2 regions of the Nocardia higoensis genome follow, and region 2 is predicted to be linked to the other one. Evidence: riboswitches for the same ligand, from Rfam matches in the RefSeq annotation. Region 2 holds a riboswitch; the other holds the start of a gene.

Region 1 (7,346 bases), on a different contig from region 2:
GCAATTCCTCGATCACGTCGGTCTGGGTGATGAAGGCCAGTTGGGTCGCGAGCTGGAATGCCCGCTGTCCCGCGGTGAGGCGGCGGGCGAGAGTGAGAGTGCGGGTCGCGAGGTCGTAGATCCGTTTCGGGCCCGGCTTGGCCGGATTCTCCGAGCGGATCCGCACCGCCACGTCGTGCTGGTCGCGCAACAGCCGTGCCAGTTGCAGGTCCAGGCCGCCGAGGGTGAATCCGTTGCGGTCGAAGAGCTGCTCGGCGGCGAGGTCGAGTGCGGGGATGTGGTTGCGGCGGTCGTAGAAGTAGTCGCGGACGTCTTCGTAGGGCATCGCCGCCCGAGGAGCCGCCGCCGGTCCGTCGATACCCGCGGTCAGTTGGTCGAGTTGGTCGTCGGCGGCGCGCAGCCGACGATGCTGATGGATCAGCAGCCGCGCGGCGGCGGGCGCCCGGGACAGCAGGTCGTCGAGTTCACCGCTGGTCAGCGGGCCCGCCTCGGGATTCTCGGCGAAGACCTCCTGCAGGTCCGCGAGCAGGCGCGCGTCGGTCTCCGGGGCGAAGAAGCCGACTTCGAGGTCGAAGGTCGTGGTCAACCGCATCAGCACCGGGACGGTCAGCGGCCGCTGGTCGTTCTCGAGCTGGTTGACATAGCTCACCGACAACCCGAGCATTTTTGCCAACCCGGACTGCGACAGCTTGCGCTGCTCCCGCAGGGCGCGCAGCCTGCCCCCCGCATACATCTTCTCCATCGCGACCACCTTTCCGACGAACATCTCCGGCCCGACACACCACGACCGAGTTCCTCGACGACCGGGCGGCCGACACGGTGCGAATACCGCCGTCGGCCGCCCGGTCACGAGCGCGTCACCCGGTCACGGGCATTCTCAGCGCAGCGCGGCGGCCGCGGCCACGAGGTTGCGCAGCGAGGCGACCACCTCCTCGGTGCGGCGGGTCTTGAGCCCGCAGTCGGGGTTGACCCACAACCGTTGCGGCGGGACGGCTTTCAGGGCTCGCTGCAGCGACTCGATGATCTCCTGGACGCTCGGCACGCGAGGCGAATGGATGTCGTAGACGCCGGGACCGACTCCCAGATCGAAGCCGGCGGCGTTCAGATCGTCGAGCACCTCCATATGCGAGCGCGCCGCCTCGATCGAGGTCACGTCGGCGTCCAGTCCGGCGATGGCGCCGATGATCTCGCCGAATTCCGAGTAGCACAGGTGGGTGTGGACCTGGGTGGCGTCGGAGACACCGCTGGTGGCCAGCCGGAAGGCGTGCACTGCCCAGTCGAGATAGGCGGGCTTGTCGGCCTCGCGCAACGGCAGCAGTTCGCGCAGCGCGGGTTCGTCGACCTGGATGATCCTGATGCCCGCGGCCTGCAGGTCCACCGTCTCGTCCCTGATAGCCAGCGCGATCTGACGTGCGGTGTCGGCCAGGGGCTGGTCGTCGCGCACATACGACCAGGCCAGGATGGTGACCGGTCCGGTGAGTATCCCCTTGACCGACTTGTCGGTCAGCGACTGCGCGTAGGTGCTCCACGCGACGGTCATCGGCCGCGGACGGGTGACATCGCCGTAGAGGATCGGCGGGCGCACGCAGCGGGTGCCGTAGGACTGGACCCAGCCGTTGGCGGTGGCGAAGAAGCCGTCGAGCTGCTCGGCGAAGTACTGGACCATGTCGTTGCGTTCGGGTTCACCGTGCACGAGCACGTCCAGGCCGATCTCCTCTTGCAAGGTGAGGACCGCGGCGATCTCGGCGCGCATCCGGCGCTCGTACTCGGCGGCATCGATCTTCCCGGCACGCAGTTCGGCCCTGGCGACACGGATCTGCCCAGTCTGTGGGAACGAACCGATCGTGGTGGTCGGCAACGGGGGCAGGTTCAGCCGTTGCTGCTGGGCCTGCCCACGCTGCTCGGCGGGCGCGCGCCGCGCGGCATCGGGCCCGAGGGACTCGAGCCGCGCCCGGACCGCGCCGTTGTGCAGGCGGGGGTCCTGCCGTCGGTCGGCGATCGCGGCCCGTGCCTCGGCGAGTTCGGTGGCGACGGCGTCGGCGCCTTGGCGCAGCGCGGTGGCCAGCATGCGGATCTCGGCGACCTTCTCCCCGCCGAAGGCCAGCCACGAGCGCAGCCGCGGCTCCACCTCGGGCTCCTGTTCCAGCGAGTAGGGCACGTGCAGCAGCGAGCACGACGAGGACACCGCGACGGCCGCAGCGCTGCCCAGCAGCGTCGCCAGCACCCCGAGCGCCCGGTCCGGATCTGTGCGCCAGACGTTGTAGCCGTCGACCAGGCCGGCGACCAGCAGCTTGCTCGCCAACGCCGGAAGCGACGCGACCTCCTCGACCGTGGCGCCGGAGACGAAGTCGACCCCGATGGCCTCCACCGGGGTGGCCGCCAGCGCCGCGAGAGCGGGACCGGGCTTGCCGAAGTAGGTCGCCACCAGCAGCGCGGGTCGGTCGGTGGCCCCGGCCAGCTCCCGGTAGACCGAGGTGACGAGTTCGAGTTCGGCCTCGTCGAGATCGGTCACCAGGATCGGCTCGTCGATCTGCACCCACACCGCGCCCGCCTCGGCCAGTAGGGACAGCAACCTGCGGTAGAGCGGCACGAGATCGGCGATCCGGTCCAGCGCTGCACTGCCGTCGACGGTCTTGGCCAGCTTCAGGAAGGTCACCGGGCCGACGACCACCGGCCGGGCGGGCACGCCCAGCTCCTGCGCCTCGGCCAGTTCACCGAGCAGCTTGCCCGGATCCAGCGTGAATGCGGTGTCGGCGGCGAGCTCGGGAACGAGATAGTGGTAGTTGGTGTCGAACCACTTGGTCATCTCCAGCGGGGCGATGGTGTCGGTGCCGCGCGCGGCCGCGAAGTAGCGGTCCAGGTCGTCCTCGATACCCGACACCCGTTCGGGCAGGACACCGAGCAGCACCGCGGTGTCGAGCACATGGTCGTAGTAGGAGAAGGTGCCCACCGGGACCGAATCCAGACCGGCGGCCTGCGCGACCCGTAATTGGTCGACGCGCAGCTTTTTCGCGCTCCGGTGCAGCGTCGGCGCGTCGGTGCGTCCCGCCCAGTAGGCCTCGACGGCCCGCTTGAGTTCCCGGTTCGGTCCGATTCGCGGCAGTCCCAGCACCGTCGCGCTGAACGGACTCAGAGGTTTCGACATGTCATGTGCTCCGTCGATGGCAGGGTCAGCCGCCACCTGTCCGGACGCGCACGACGACAACGCACCCGGACAAACCGAATGCGTGAGATGTCGGCGTAGCGCCCAATCCGCGAGGCGACGGCCGCTGGACACGGCGTGTCCAGCACAACCGGCAGGTCTTCGGACTCGCGGGCATCGACCACGACGGGTCGACCCGGGATCGAGCACTTCCCGGGCTGGTACTACCACGCCGTCGCTTCCCAGGCCGTGTGGCCCAGTGCTGTGTGACGGCGGTCGTTCCCGCTCACCGCTGCGGGACAGTCCCGGATTCTCACCGGGTTCCCTCTCGCCCTCCGCTCGTCACCGAGCGAGGAGCTTCGACGTCCCGCGCACACCACAGCGGCACGGGACGAACCAGCTGCGGAACCAGGATAGGCCAGCACCACTCCCCCGCCTACCGGGGTCCTCACCGAAACCGAGCCGACGCTCCGGTCGAGCACCTCGACGACGCACGGCGGGCGGGATGCCATTCGATGCAGCGGACCACCGGAACTGCCGGGATCGTCAGCTGGGCGACCGGCTCAACGGAGTACGCGCCGCCACCAGGTCCGCACGCATGCCATCACCACCTCAGCTGAACTCCGTGGGCCATATCGAACGCGTGACCGTGGCGCTGCACCATCGGCGCGAGTGTTACCGTGGCGGCGCGTCGGCTACCGCTCGGCTTCGGCCGGGCGGTTCGCAAGAGGGAATCCGGTGGAAGTCCGGAACTGCCCCGCAGCGGTGAGTGGGAACGACCGCGGTCACACAGCACTGGGTGTCCACCCGGGAAGCGACCGCTAGTAGGTGGGATCGGTTCGTCCGGTCCCGGGTCCACGAGTCCGAAGACCTGCCGGCGTGGCCGCGCCGTTCGGTGTGGTCGCTTGTCGACCCCGAGGGAGCGGTCGGCGAGGTCACGGGCTCGCTCTGCGTGCACGTCCTCGTGTGCTGTCTCGGATCGACCGGCCGGGTTCGATCCGTGAAGGTTCTGGTAGTGCGTCGATTGTCCGTGGCCACCTTGGCCGCCGCCACCCTTGTGGCGTTGCTCGCGATGTCGATTCTCGCGTTGATGTTCGGTACCGCGCCCATCCCCTGGCGCGATGCCCTCGGGTTCCTGTGGGCCGAGCTCTCCGGTGGCCCCGTGGCGGCCGCCGATATCGCCAACTACCGGATCGTGGTGGATTCCCGGCTGCCGCGTGTGCTCACCGCGGCGCTGGTGGGCGCCGGGTTGAGCGGGGTCGGGCTTATCGTGCAGGCGATGGTGCGCAACGCGCTGGCCGATCCGTACGTGCTCGGCATCTCCTCAGGAGCGTCGGTGGGCGCGGCCGCGGTCGTGCTGTTCGGCGCCTTCGGCGCGCTCGGGGTCTACGCACTGTCGACGGCGGCGTTCGCGGGCGCGCTGGCCGCGACCGTGCTCGTGTACCTGATGGCGCGCACGGCCGCGGGGCTGGTGCCGTTGCGTCTGGTGCTGACCGGCGCGGCTCTCGGATACGGATTCTCCGCTGCGACAACGGTGCTGGTGTTCCTGGCGCCGCGTGGGGACGCGGCCCGGTCGGTGATGTTCTGGCTGCTCGGCAGCCTGGCTGGCGTCACATGGAGCGCGGTTCCCTCGGTGGCCGTGGTCTGCGCGGCGGGTTCGGTGGTGATCGTGGTGTGTGCGCGACGACTGAACGCGCTGTCGATGGGCGACGAGGTCAGCGCCGCGCTGGGTATGGACGCCGCCCGGCTGAGGCTGCTGCTGTTCGTGGTCGCGGCCGCGATGACCGGCTGTTTCGTGGCGGTGTGCGGGGCCATCGGTTTCGTGGGCCTGGTGGTGCCGCACGTGGCCAGGTTGCTGGTCGGCGCCGATCACCGCAGGCTGATCGTCATCGCGCCACTGCTGGGGGCGGTGTTCCTGGTGACCGCCGATCTGCTCGCCCGCACGCTGGTCCCACCGCAGGAGTTGCCGCTCGGTGCGATCACCGCGGCGGTCGGTGTGCCGGTGTTCCTGCTGTTGATGCGCAGGCGCGGCGCGATGGTGGGTGGCCGGTGATGCGGGTCGACTACCAGGACGTGTCCGTCGAGATCGACGGCGCGCGCATCGTCGAATCGGTGACGCTCGGTATCGAGGCAGGCAGTTTCGTCGGCATCGTCGGCCCGAACGGCAGTGGCAAGTCGACCCTGCTGCGCTGCCTGTACCGGGCGTTGTCCCCGGCGTCGGGCCGGGTCCTCGTCGACGGCGACGACATCGCCGCGATCAGCATGAAGAACAATGCCCGACAGGTGGCCGCGCTGACGCAGGACACCGACATGCAGTTCGACTTCACCGCCCGCGAGGTCGTCGAGACCGGGCGGTTGCCGCATGCTGCTGCGCTGCGGTCGACGCTGCGGGAGGACGAGCGGATCTGCGCCGAGGCGATGGCGACCGCCGACGCCGGGCATCTGGCGCACCGCGGTTTCCTGTCTCTGTCCGGTGGTGAACGCCAGCGCGTCCTGATCGCCCGCGCGCTGGCGCAGCAGCCCAGGGTGCTGGTGCTCGACGAGCCGACCAATCACCTGGACGTGCACCATCAGTACAGCCTGCTGTCGGCCGCCCGCGCCCTGGGAATCACCGTGGTGGCGGCCCTGCACGACCTCAACCTCGCCGCCCAGTACTGCGACCGGCTCTTCGTGCTCAACCGCGGCCGCCTGGTGTGCTCGGGCACGCCCGCAGACGTGCTCACCCCCGGAATCGTGCGCCGCTGGTTCGCCATCGGCGGCCACATCGTCACCCATCCGAGGCTGGGCGTGCCCCAGATCATCTTCGACGAACAGGAGCAATAGATGCGGTTGACGCGCACGGGTTCGGCATTCGCGGCCGCCGTGGCACTGCTCGCCACGGTGACCGCCTGCGGTGCCGAGGTGGAACAGCCCGCCGCGGCAGGCGACGCCGCCGCGGTCACGGTAGTCAACTGTGGTACGCCGCTGACCGTGGAGGGCGTGCCCCAGCGGGTGGTTGCCAACGACACCGGCATCACCGAGATCATGTTCGCCCTCGGCCTTGCCGATCGCCTCGTGGGTTACACCAGCTATCCCGGCAAGGAACGCGACGTCGAATCCTCGCCCTGGCGCGCCGAATTCGAGTCCACCCCGGAACTCGGCCTGGCGTTCACCCGCGAAATCGTCCAGGCCGCTGCCCCCGACTTCGTCTTCGCCGGCTGGAACTACGGGTTCAAGGAGTCCACCGGCCTGACACCGGATTGGGTACGCTCCATCGGCGCGGTCCCCTACCAGCTGACCGAGGCCTGCAGGCAGCCCGGCAGCGACCGGCGCGGAGTGATGGAACCACTCGATGCGCTGTATGCGGACCTGACCAACCTCGGCAACATCTTCGGCGTCCGCGACCGCGCCGACGAACTCGTCGCCGGCTACCGCGCCCAGGTCGCCGAAGCCGCCGCGAGCGCGCCCGAAGGCCAGGAGCCCGCGCGGGTGTTCCTGTTCGACAGCGCGACACCGGAGCCGTTCACCTCCGGCCGCAGGGCGGCGCCTTCGCAGATCATCCGCGAAGCCGGTGGCGCGAACATCTTCGACGACATCGACAACTCGTGGACCAGCACGTCGTGGGAGGCCGCGGCACAACGCGATCCGCAGGCGATCGTGATCGTCGATTACGGCGCCGGGCCGGAGAACTCGGTGTCGGCGAAGATCGAGCAGCTGCGACAGCACCCGCTGATGGCGGGCACCGCCGCCGTTCGCGAGGACAACATCATCGCGCTGCCCTACGCCGCGCTGGTGGAGGGACCACGCAATCCCCAGGCGGTCGTCACCGTCGCGGAGTTCCTGCGCTCGAAGGGCTTCTGACCGATCCTCGGGCGGCGCCGTGTGCGCCGCCCTACGGGGATCTCCGCCGCATCACCGACACCGCGCCGGCGCTGCTATCGGATTCAGCACACGTGTTCACCGAAGTCTCCGGGGGTCCAGGGTCCAGTAGTTTCAGTCTCTCCGAACTCACCGAGGCGATTCGCCATAGAACTACGCCTGACTCAATCACCGTTCTTCGTCATTTCCGCAGGTCGATCCGCGTGTTCAGCGGATGTGTCCCCCCCTTCGGGCACAGATACACGGATCGTTGTGGAACGTCTTCTCCCACCCCACCGACCACGCACGCGAGCTGTGCGGCAGCGAGTTCGTTTCCTCCAGTACCTCACCAGGGCCGACAGAACTC
Region 2 (7,346 bases):
GAATCTGGTTGCGGGCGGCGGCGTCTCGGCAGGACTCGCAGCGACAGAACGGGGACGGCCACCCGTCGGCGGCGCCCGTGCCCAGCAGGACGATTTCCATCAGGGTGACTCCGTTTCATCAGGCCGTGATCCGTCCGGCGGGATTTCGGCGGGCCGGGACTCGGTCGGCCGGAATTCGCCGGACAGGGATCCACTCGCCCGCGATTCACCGGACAGAGTTTCACCCGCCCCCGATTCACCGGATGGAGCCCTGCCCGCATGCGATTCTCGGGTGTCTCCCTGCGAGAGCTTGCCGAACAGTGTTCCAGCGGAGAAGTCAGGTGAAGGTCCGCTGCGCAGAGGCAGCACGGCCCGACCGTCGCGACGGTCGAGCACTTCGACGTGCGCTCCGTATACCTCCGCGATGCGGGCCACGGTCAGTACCTCTGGGGGCGGCCCGTCTGCGACGATGCGGCCGCGATCCAGCAGGATCAGCCGTTCGCCGTACTGCGCGGCGGAGGTGAGGTCGTGCATAGCGGCGAGGACGGTCAGCCCTTCTTCCCTGCGCAGGGCGTCGACGAGGTCGAGCACCTGCTGCTGGTGGCCGATGTCGAGGGCGCTGGTGGGTTCGTCGAGCAGCAGGACCCGCGGCTGCTGGGCGAGCGCGCGGGCCAGCACGACGCGCTGCAGTTCGCCGCCGGACAGTGCAGTGGCTGTGCGCGCGGTGAATTCCTGGAGGTCGAGGCGCGCGATCACCCGGTCCACGATCTCGCGGTCACGCAGGGTCTCGCTGCCGAATCGGGGGATGTGCGGGGTGCGGCCGAGGTGGACGAGCTCACGCACGGTGACACCCTCGGGCACCACCGGACGCTGCGGCATCAACGCGACCGCGCGGGCCGTGGCGCGGCGCGACGATCGACCGGGTCGCACCCCCGCCACCTGGATCTCGCCGGTGGCGGGCACGAGTCCGGCGAGTGCGTGCAGCAGTGTGGTCTTGCCGGAACCGTTGGGACCGACCAGTGAAACCCACGTGCCCGCGGCGACCACCAGATCCACCTCGTGCAGCACCTCGACGCCGCCGCGTTCGGCGCCGACCCGGACACAGGTCACCGCCTCGGCGCGCGCGCCGGTCATGACACCCCTCGGCTGCGTCGCAGCACGAACAGGAAGAACGGCGCGCCGACCGCCGCCGTCACGACGCCGATCGGCAGTTCGGCCGGAGCCGTGACGGTCCGGGCGAGCACATCCGCGAACACCAGGAACGCCGCGCCCGTGACCAGCGACAGCGGCAACAGCAGCCGGTGGCCAGGACCGGCGAGCAGCCGCACGGCATGCGGAACCACGATGCCGACGAACCCGATCAGACCGCCCGCCGAGACCACGGCGGCGGTGCCGAGCGTGGCGACGCCGACCAGCATCAGGCGCACTCGCGCCGGATCGATGCCGAGGCTCGCGGCTTCCACATCGCCGACCGCCATCACGTCGAGTGTGCGCCGGTGGAGTGCGATGACCACGACACTCACCACGACATAGGGCAGCACGACGAGCACTTCGGACCAGCCGTCGGTGGTCAGCCGGCCGAGCATCCAGGAGTAGACCTGGCGCAGGGTGTCGTCGTGCAGCTGCATGAAGAAGGTCTGGACGGCGTTGGCGAAGGCGGCCACCGCGACCCCGGCCAGGATCACCACCACTTCCGACCGGAGCCCGCCGACCGTGCGGCCCAGGGTGTAGGTCGCCGCGACCGCGAGCAGGCCGCCCGCGAAGGCCGCGACGGGGACACCGGCGAATCCGGCCGCGCCACCGGCGACGATCGCGAGCGTCGCCCCGAGCCCCGCGCCGCTGGAGACGCCCAGCAGGTACGGGTCGGCGAGCGGATTCCGGAAGACGCCCTGGTAGGCGGCCCCGGCCACGGCGAGCATCGCGCCGACGAGCACGCCGAGGACGGTGCGCGGCATCCGGATGTCCCAGAGGATGGCCCGCTGTCGCGTCGACAGGCCCGACTCGACATCCACGAACGGCAGTCGATCGGCCATGTCCAGCAGGACGCCGCGCGGGGTGAGCCCGGCCGGTCCCACGAGGATGCTCACGAACACGGCGACCAGCAGCGCGAGAACCGCGCCGGTCACCACCAGCGCGCGACGCCGGGTCCCGGTCAAGAGGTGGGGCGGACGGCCGGGGCGCCCGCGACTACGGCGGCGATCTCACGCACCAGATCAACGACGCGCGGTCCCCAGCGACTCGCGATGTCCTCGTCGAGGACGTGCACCCGGCCGTCGCGGACCGCGGTGAGCTCACCCCAGCCCGCGCGCTGCGCGACGACCTCCGGGGTGACTCCGCAGCACTGTCCATCGGCCAGGAAGATCACATCGGGATTCTGCTCGAGCACGTACTCCGCCGACAGCTGCGGGTAGCCGTTGCCGCCGGTGGCGATGGATCGCAGGCCGAGCATCGAGTAGATCGCGCCGAGATAGGTGTCGTCGGTGACGGTGTAGTAGGTGTTGTCGAGCTCATGGTAGTAGCGCAGCGGGGCGTCGCGGTCGGGGAGTCCGGCGACGATGCGGTCGATATCGGTGCGCATTCCGGCGACGAGTTCGGCCGCGTCGCCGACATGCCCTGTGGCAGCGCCGAGCTGTTCGATCTGGGCGTAGGTGTCGTCGAGGGTGCGCGCGGCGGGCAGGATCAGCGTCTCGACGCCGGCCCGCTCGAGCCCGGCGACCAGGTCGCCGGTGTCGGCGTTGGCCACGACGAGGTCGGGGTCGTAGCCGAGGACGGCCTCGACGTTCGGGGTGTAGCCGGACAGGTCGGTGACGGGAGCGTCGGCCGGGTGATCGGAGCGGTCGTCGACCGCGACCACCTGCTCCCCCGCACCGATCGCGTAGAGCATCTCGGTGGCGGTGGGGCTGAGCGAGACGATGGCTCGGGGGGACCCGTCCACGCTGTTCCCGCCGGTCGACGGGGCAGGCTCGGAGGCGCTGCACGCCGCGCTCAGCAGAATCAACGCGCCTGCGGCGACGAGCCGCCAGACCGTGCCCCACCGTCGTGCGCCACCGGACCGCCCAGCCATGCCGAGTAGCCGGTCCGTCTCGAATCGTCCTGCACCCGCCCGGCGGGCAGCGTGCGGCCGTCGGGAAGCAATAAGCCGCCGGTGGGAAGCGAGTGGCACGACATCCTCCGTCCATACCGTCCTTCATCCGAGGACAAGTACGCCTCCCGCGACGGCGGCCGACCTGACTCACCCGGCGAAACGCCGAGCTCACAGTTGCGGGACAGTGCCGGATTCCCACCGGCTTCACCGTGACGCCGCGGTACCCGGCCGGGTTCGGCAGGGCATTTCGCAGCGTAGTTCACCCCGGAAACCGACCGGCCTCGCCGTGCCCCGACACGTCCGAACCGGCGGACCTCAGACCGACAGACCGTCCTCGAGGCTGCACCAGAGTACTTCGGTTTCGAACATATGATCGACTGATGTACCTGGCGCACCTGCACTCGAAATACCTGCTTCCCCCGGTTCTGCTCGTCGTGTGCCAGGACGAGACCACCGAACGATGGGCAGGCGGACCCTTCGTCATCGGTCCCCGGCAATGGCCGAGCCTCGTCGCACGGCCGCTGCTGCTCGGCCCCGACAATGTCCCCGTCATCACCGACACCGCCGAAGCGATCACCGATGTCCCGCTCGCCGCCCTGTCGGCAATCACCCACGCCCACCACCCCAGCATCGGTGCGATACTGAAATCGCTGGCCGCCGCCCTGCGGGGCATCGACGACGAAGACGCCGCCATCGTCGCCGAACTCACCGAACTCGGCCTCGGCACCAGCCCGGCCGCCGACACCTGGAGGCAGATGATGTCCGTGGATCTCTCCTTCTTCCGCTCGCAGACCTCGCAGCGCATCCGCGACGAAGGGCGCGAACAGGGACGTCAAGAGGGACGTCAAGAAGGACGCGCAGAAGACATCCTGCGCATCCTCCAACACCGCCGCGTCCCCCTCACCGACAGCGACCGCCACCGCATCCGTGACTGCGCCGACGCCGACACCCTCACCCGCTGGTTCGACCGCGCACTGTCCGCCGAAACCGCCGCGGAGCTCTTCACCGACTGACCGCAAGCTGTCGGCCCCGCCGTAGTGGCGGGGCCGACAGTTCGAGCCGCGGTCGGTACCGGTTGCACATGGGGGCCAAGCGAAGCAGCGCGGTCCCTGCCGGACCGCTCGGTCTCAAGACAGACTGCGGACAACCGCCCGGCGGTTACCCCCTATCCGGTCCCGATGCGGGCACAATGACACCCGCAGACCGCGCGCTACCAGAAGGGACTCCGCCGGATGAAACGATCGCTGTCCGCACTCGCCAGGATCGGCGTGCTCACCGCCGCCTGCTGTGTCGCGCTGGGTGCGCCCGCGACAGCCGACCCCAACAACATCAACCCGATCCCGGTACTCAACGGATGGCAGGGCCTGCCGAAACTCCCCGGCCCCACCGAGGCCGTGTTCCAGATGACCGGAATGGACAGCCCCAACAAAACCCACACCGTCAACGTCCTCGGCACCGACCTCGGCATCATGTGGGACGACGGCCGCGGCGGAATGATCACCGCGTTCGGCGACACCGCCGGACTGGGCTTCCCGAACCTGCTCGCGGGCAGCATGTGGGCGTGGACATCCAACATGTTGTTCCACAGCACCACCACCGACCCGTCGGAAGGCATCTACTTCGACAGCATCACCCCCAACCCGCTGCCGAGCCCGAAGATCCCCGGCATCGAAATCAGCTTCATCCCCACCGCCGGAATCTCGGTCGGTGGCGTGCAGTACATGAGCATGATGTCGGTGCGCCACTGGGGCGATCACGGCAAGTGGGAGACCAATTTCTCCACCCTGGCCTCCTCCGGTGACGGCGGCCGGACCTGGGTGCAACTGCCCACCACCCGCCGCGCCAATGTCGACGGGCACGAGCGCTTCCAGCAGAACGCGTTTTTGAAGAACGACGGGTTCGTCTACCGCTACGGCACCCCCGCCGGCCGCGACAACCCCGGCTTCCTCTCCCGCGTCCGCGAAGCCGACATCGCCAACATCGATGCCTACGAATACTGGGACGGCGGCGCGTGGAAACCCAACGACCCCAAAGCGTCCGCGCCGATCGTCGGCAATGTCGGTGAGCTGTCGGTGCAGTGGAACGACCACCTCGGCCAATACGTCATGCTGACCACCGACCCAGCGAATTCGGTTGTGCTGCGGACAGCTCCGGCCCCTGAGGGGCCGTGGAGCGCGCCTCGCGTGCTGGTGGATGCCCGTGACCTGCCCACCGCGTACGCGCCGATGATCTTCCCGTATCAGACCGGAGACGACCTGTACTTCCTGCTCACCGTGCACAGCCAGTACAACGTGGTACTCATGCGAACACCGTTGTGACTGAACCCTTGAATCGATCATCGGCCTGTTCAAGACCGAGGTCGTGCGCCGCCATGGCCCGTTCAAGACCATCACCGATGTCGAGTACGCACTGATGGAATGGTGGCGACTGGTACAACAACGCGCGACTGCATTCCGGCTCGGCTACCTCACCCCGGCCGAGTACGAGGCCGACTACTACGCTCAACTATCGCCAGGCCGACCGGCGCTGGCCTGAAACCTGAAGCCGGTCCCTTACCCGTGACGGTTCAGTCATCGCGTGATCCTTCAAGAGACCGACCAAAGTCACGAGAAGGAAGAAGACCACGCGATGACCGATCTCCAGCCTATCGACCCGAGCGCGTTGTTGACCGAGCAATTGGCCACTGCCAGCCCTGACCTGTTGCGTGAGCTGCTCTCGACGTTCATCCACACCTTGATGAATGCCGAGGCCGACACGATCTGCGGTGCCGGCTACGGCCAACGATCCGAACAGCGGGTCAATTCCCGCAACGGCTACCGCCACCGCGACTTCGATACCCGCGTCGGCACCATCGACGTCGCGGTCCCGAAGCTCCGCACGGGCAGCTACTTTCCCGACTGGCTGCTCGAACGGCGTAAACGCGCCGAACGAGCCCTCACCAGTGTGGTGGCGACCTGCTACCTGCTCGGTGTCTCCACGCGTCGGATGGAGAAACTCGTCGAGTCCCTCGGGGTGACAAGGCTGTCGAAGTCGCAGGTATCGATCATGGCCGCCGATCTCGACGCCCAGGTCGAGGCGTTCCGCACCCGACCGCTCGATCAAGGGCCTTACACGTTCGTCGCTGCGGACGCCCTGGTGCTGAAGGTGCGGGAGAACGGGCGCGTGGTCAATGTCCACGCCTTGATCGCGACCGGCGTCAATGCCGAGGGCTACCGAGAGATCCTGGGCCTGCAGGTCACCTCCGGTGAGGACGGCGCCGGCTGGCTGGCGTTCTTCCGTGATCTGGTCGCCCGCGGTTCGAGTGGAGTCGAGCTGGTCACCTCCGATGCTCATGCCGGGCTGGTCGCCGCGATCGGCGCCACCCTGCCCGGCGCGTCCTGGCAGCGCTGTCGAACGCATTACACCGTCAACTTGATGTCAGCGTGTCCGAAGTCTTCGTGGCCTTGGGTTCGCACTCTTCTGCATTCGGTGTTCGATCAAGCCGACGCTGAATCTGTTGAAGCACAATATGATCGGATGCTTGACGCACTGACCGAGAAGCTGCCGAAAGTCGCTGCCCACCTCGACACCGCACGGGCGGACCTGCTGGCGTTCACCGCGTTCCCCAAGCAGATCTGGCGTCAGATCTGGTCGAACAACCCGCAGGAACGGTTGAACAAAGAGATCCGCCGCCGCACCGACGTCGTCGGCATCTTCCCGGACCGGACCGCGATCATCCGCCTCGTCGGCGCGGTCCTGGCCGAACAGCATGACGAGTGGATCGAGGGCCGCCGTTACCTCGGCCTGGATGTCCTGGCCCGCTCCCGCGCCCGCCTGACCAGCCCCAACAGCGAACAGGAGGACACCGACCCCGCAGCCCTGACCGCCTGACCACACAGGGTCACGCGGCGATCACCCTGTTACACCATCCAATTGGACTTGACCACCACGCCCGCCGGGCCCACCTCCGGATATCCCGGCATCACCGCAGCACCAGCCTGCTACTGACCGCCCTGGACGCCTGTAACCAGGATGACCAGCGCAAACCATCCCTACAAGCATCGAAAGGACTTTCGTCCGGGCCCGTGGAACCCGGCAGAAACCCGCTGACCGGGCTACCCTGTGCTGCCCACCAGCCGCTGTTCAGCCACCAGAAACCAATCCGAAACCGATCACGCCGGACCGAAGGCCCGGCGAAAGATTGAGGTTAGACAACCACGATCATCACTTGCCAAAGCTGTGCCCGCCCCTGCGACACGCTGAAAACCCAAGGTCACACCGTCGCTTCGCGAGTTTAGCCCGG

The links. Region 2 has a riboswitch for cobalamin ahead of IU449_RS18465 (ABC transporter substrate-binding protein). Riboswitches for the same ligand answer to the same signal wherever they lie in the genome.
Region 1: another riboswitch for cobalamin. It lies ahead of metE (5-methyltetrahydropteroyltriglutamate--homocysteine S-methyltransferase); the one in region 2 lies ahead of IU449_RS18465 (ABC transporter substrate-binding protein).

What each region holds. Positions count from the first base shown of each region.
Region 1 is NZ_JADLQN010000001.1:716,725-724,070, reverse strand. It holds gene IU449_RS03230 (short-chain fatty acyl-CoA regulator family protein) at 1-742, opposite strand, end outside; gene metE (5-methyltetrahydropteroyltriglutamate--homocysteine S-methyltransferase) at 878-3,145, opposite strand; cobalamin riboswitch at 3,278-3,507, opposite strand; cobalamin riboswitch at 3,818-4,036, shown strand; gene IU449_RS03220 (FecCD family ABC transporter permease) at 4,215-5,195, shown strand; gene IU449_RS03215 (ABC transporter ATP-binding protein) at 5,195-5,965, shown strand; gene IU449_RS03210 (ABC transporter substrate-binding protein) at 5,966-6,982, shown strand.
Region 2 is NZ_JADLQN010000003.1:120,416-127,761, forward strand. It holds gene IU449_RS18450 (bifunctional adenosylcobinamide kinase/adenosylcobinamide-phosphate guanylyltransferase) at 1-100, opposite strand, end outside; partial or broken gene IU449_RS18455 (ABC transporter ATP-binding protein) at 322-1,113, opposite strand; gene IU449_RS18460 (FecCD family ABC transporter permease) at 1,110-2,135, opposite strand; gene IU449_RS18465 (ABC transporter substrate-binding protein) at 2,132-3,043, opposite strand; cobalamin riboswitch at 3,179-3,312, opposite strand; gene IU449_RS18470 (hypothetical protein) at 3,445-4,077, shown strand; gene IU449_RS18475 (DUF4185 domain-containing protein) at 4,297-5,382, shown strand; gene IU449_RS18480 (hypothetical protein) at 5,426-5,599, shown strand; gene IU449_RS18485 (IS256 family transposase) at 5,693-6,934, shown strand.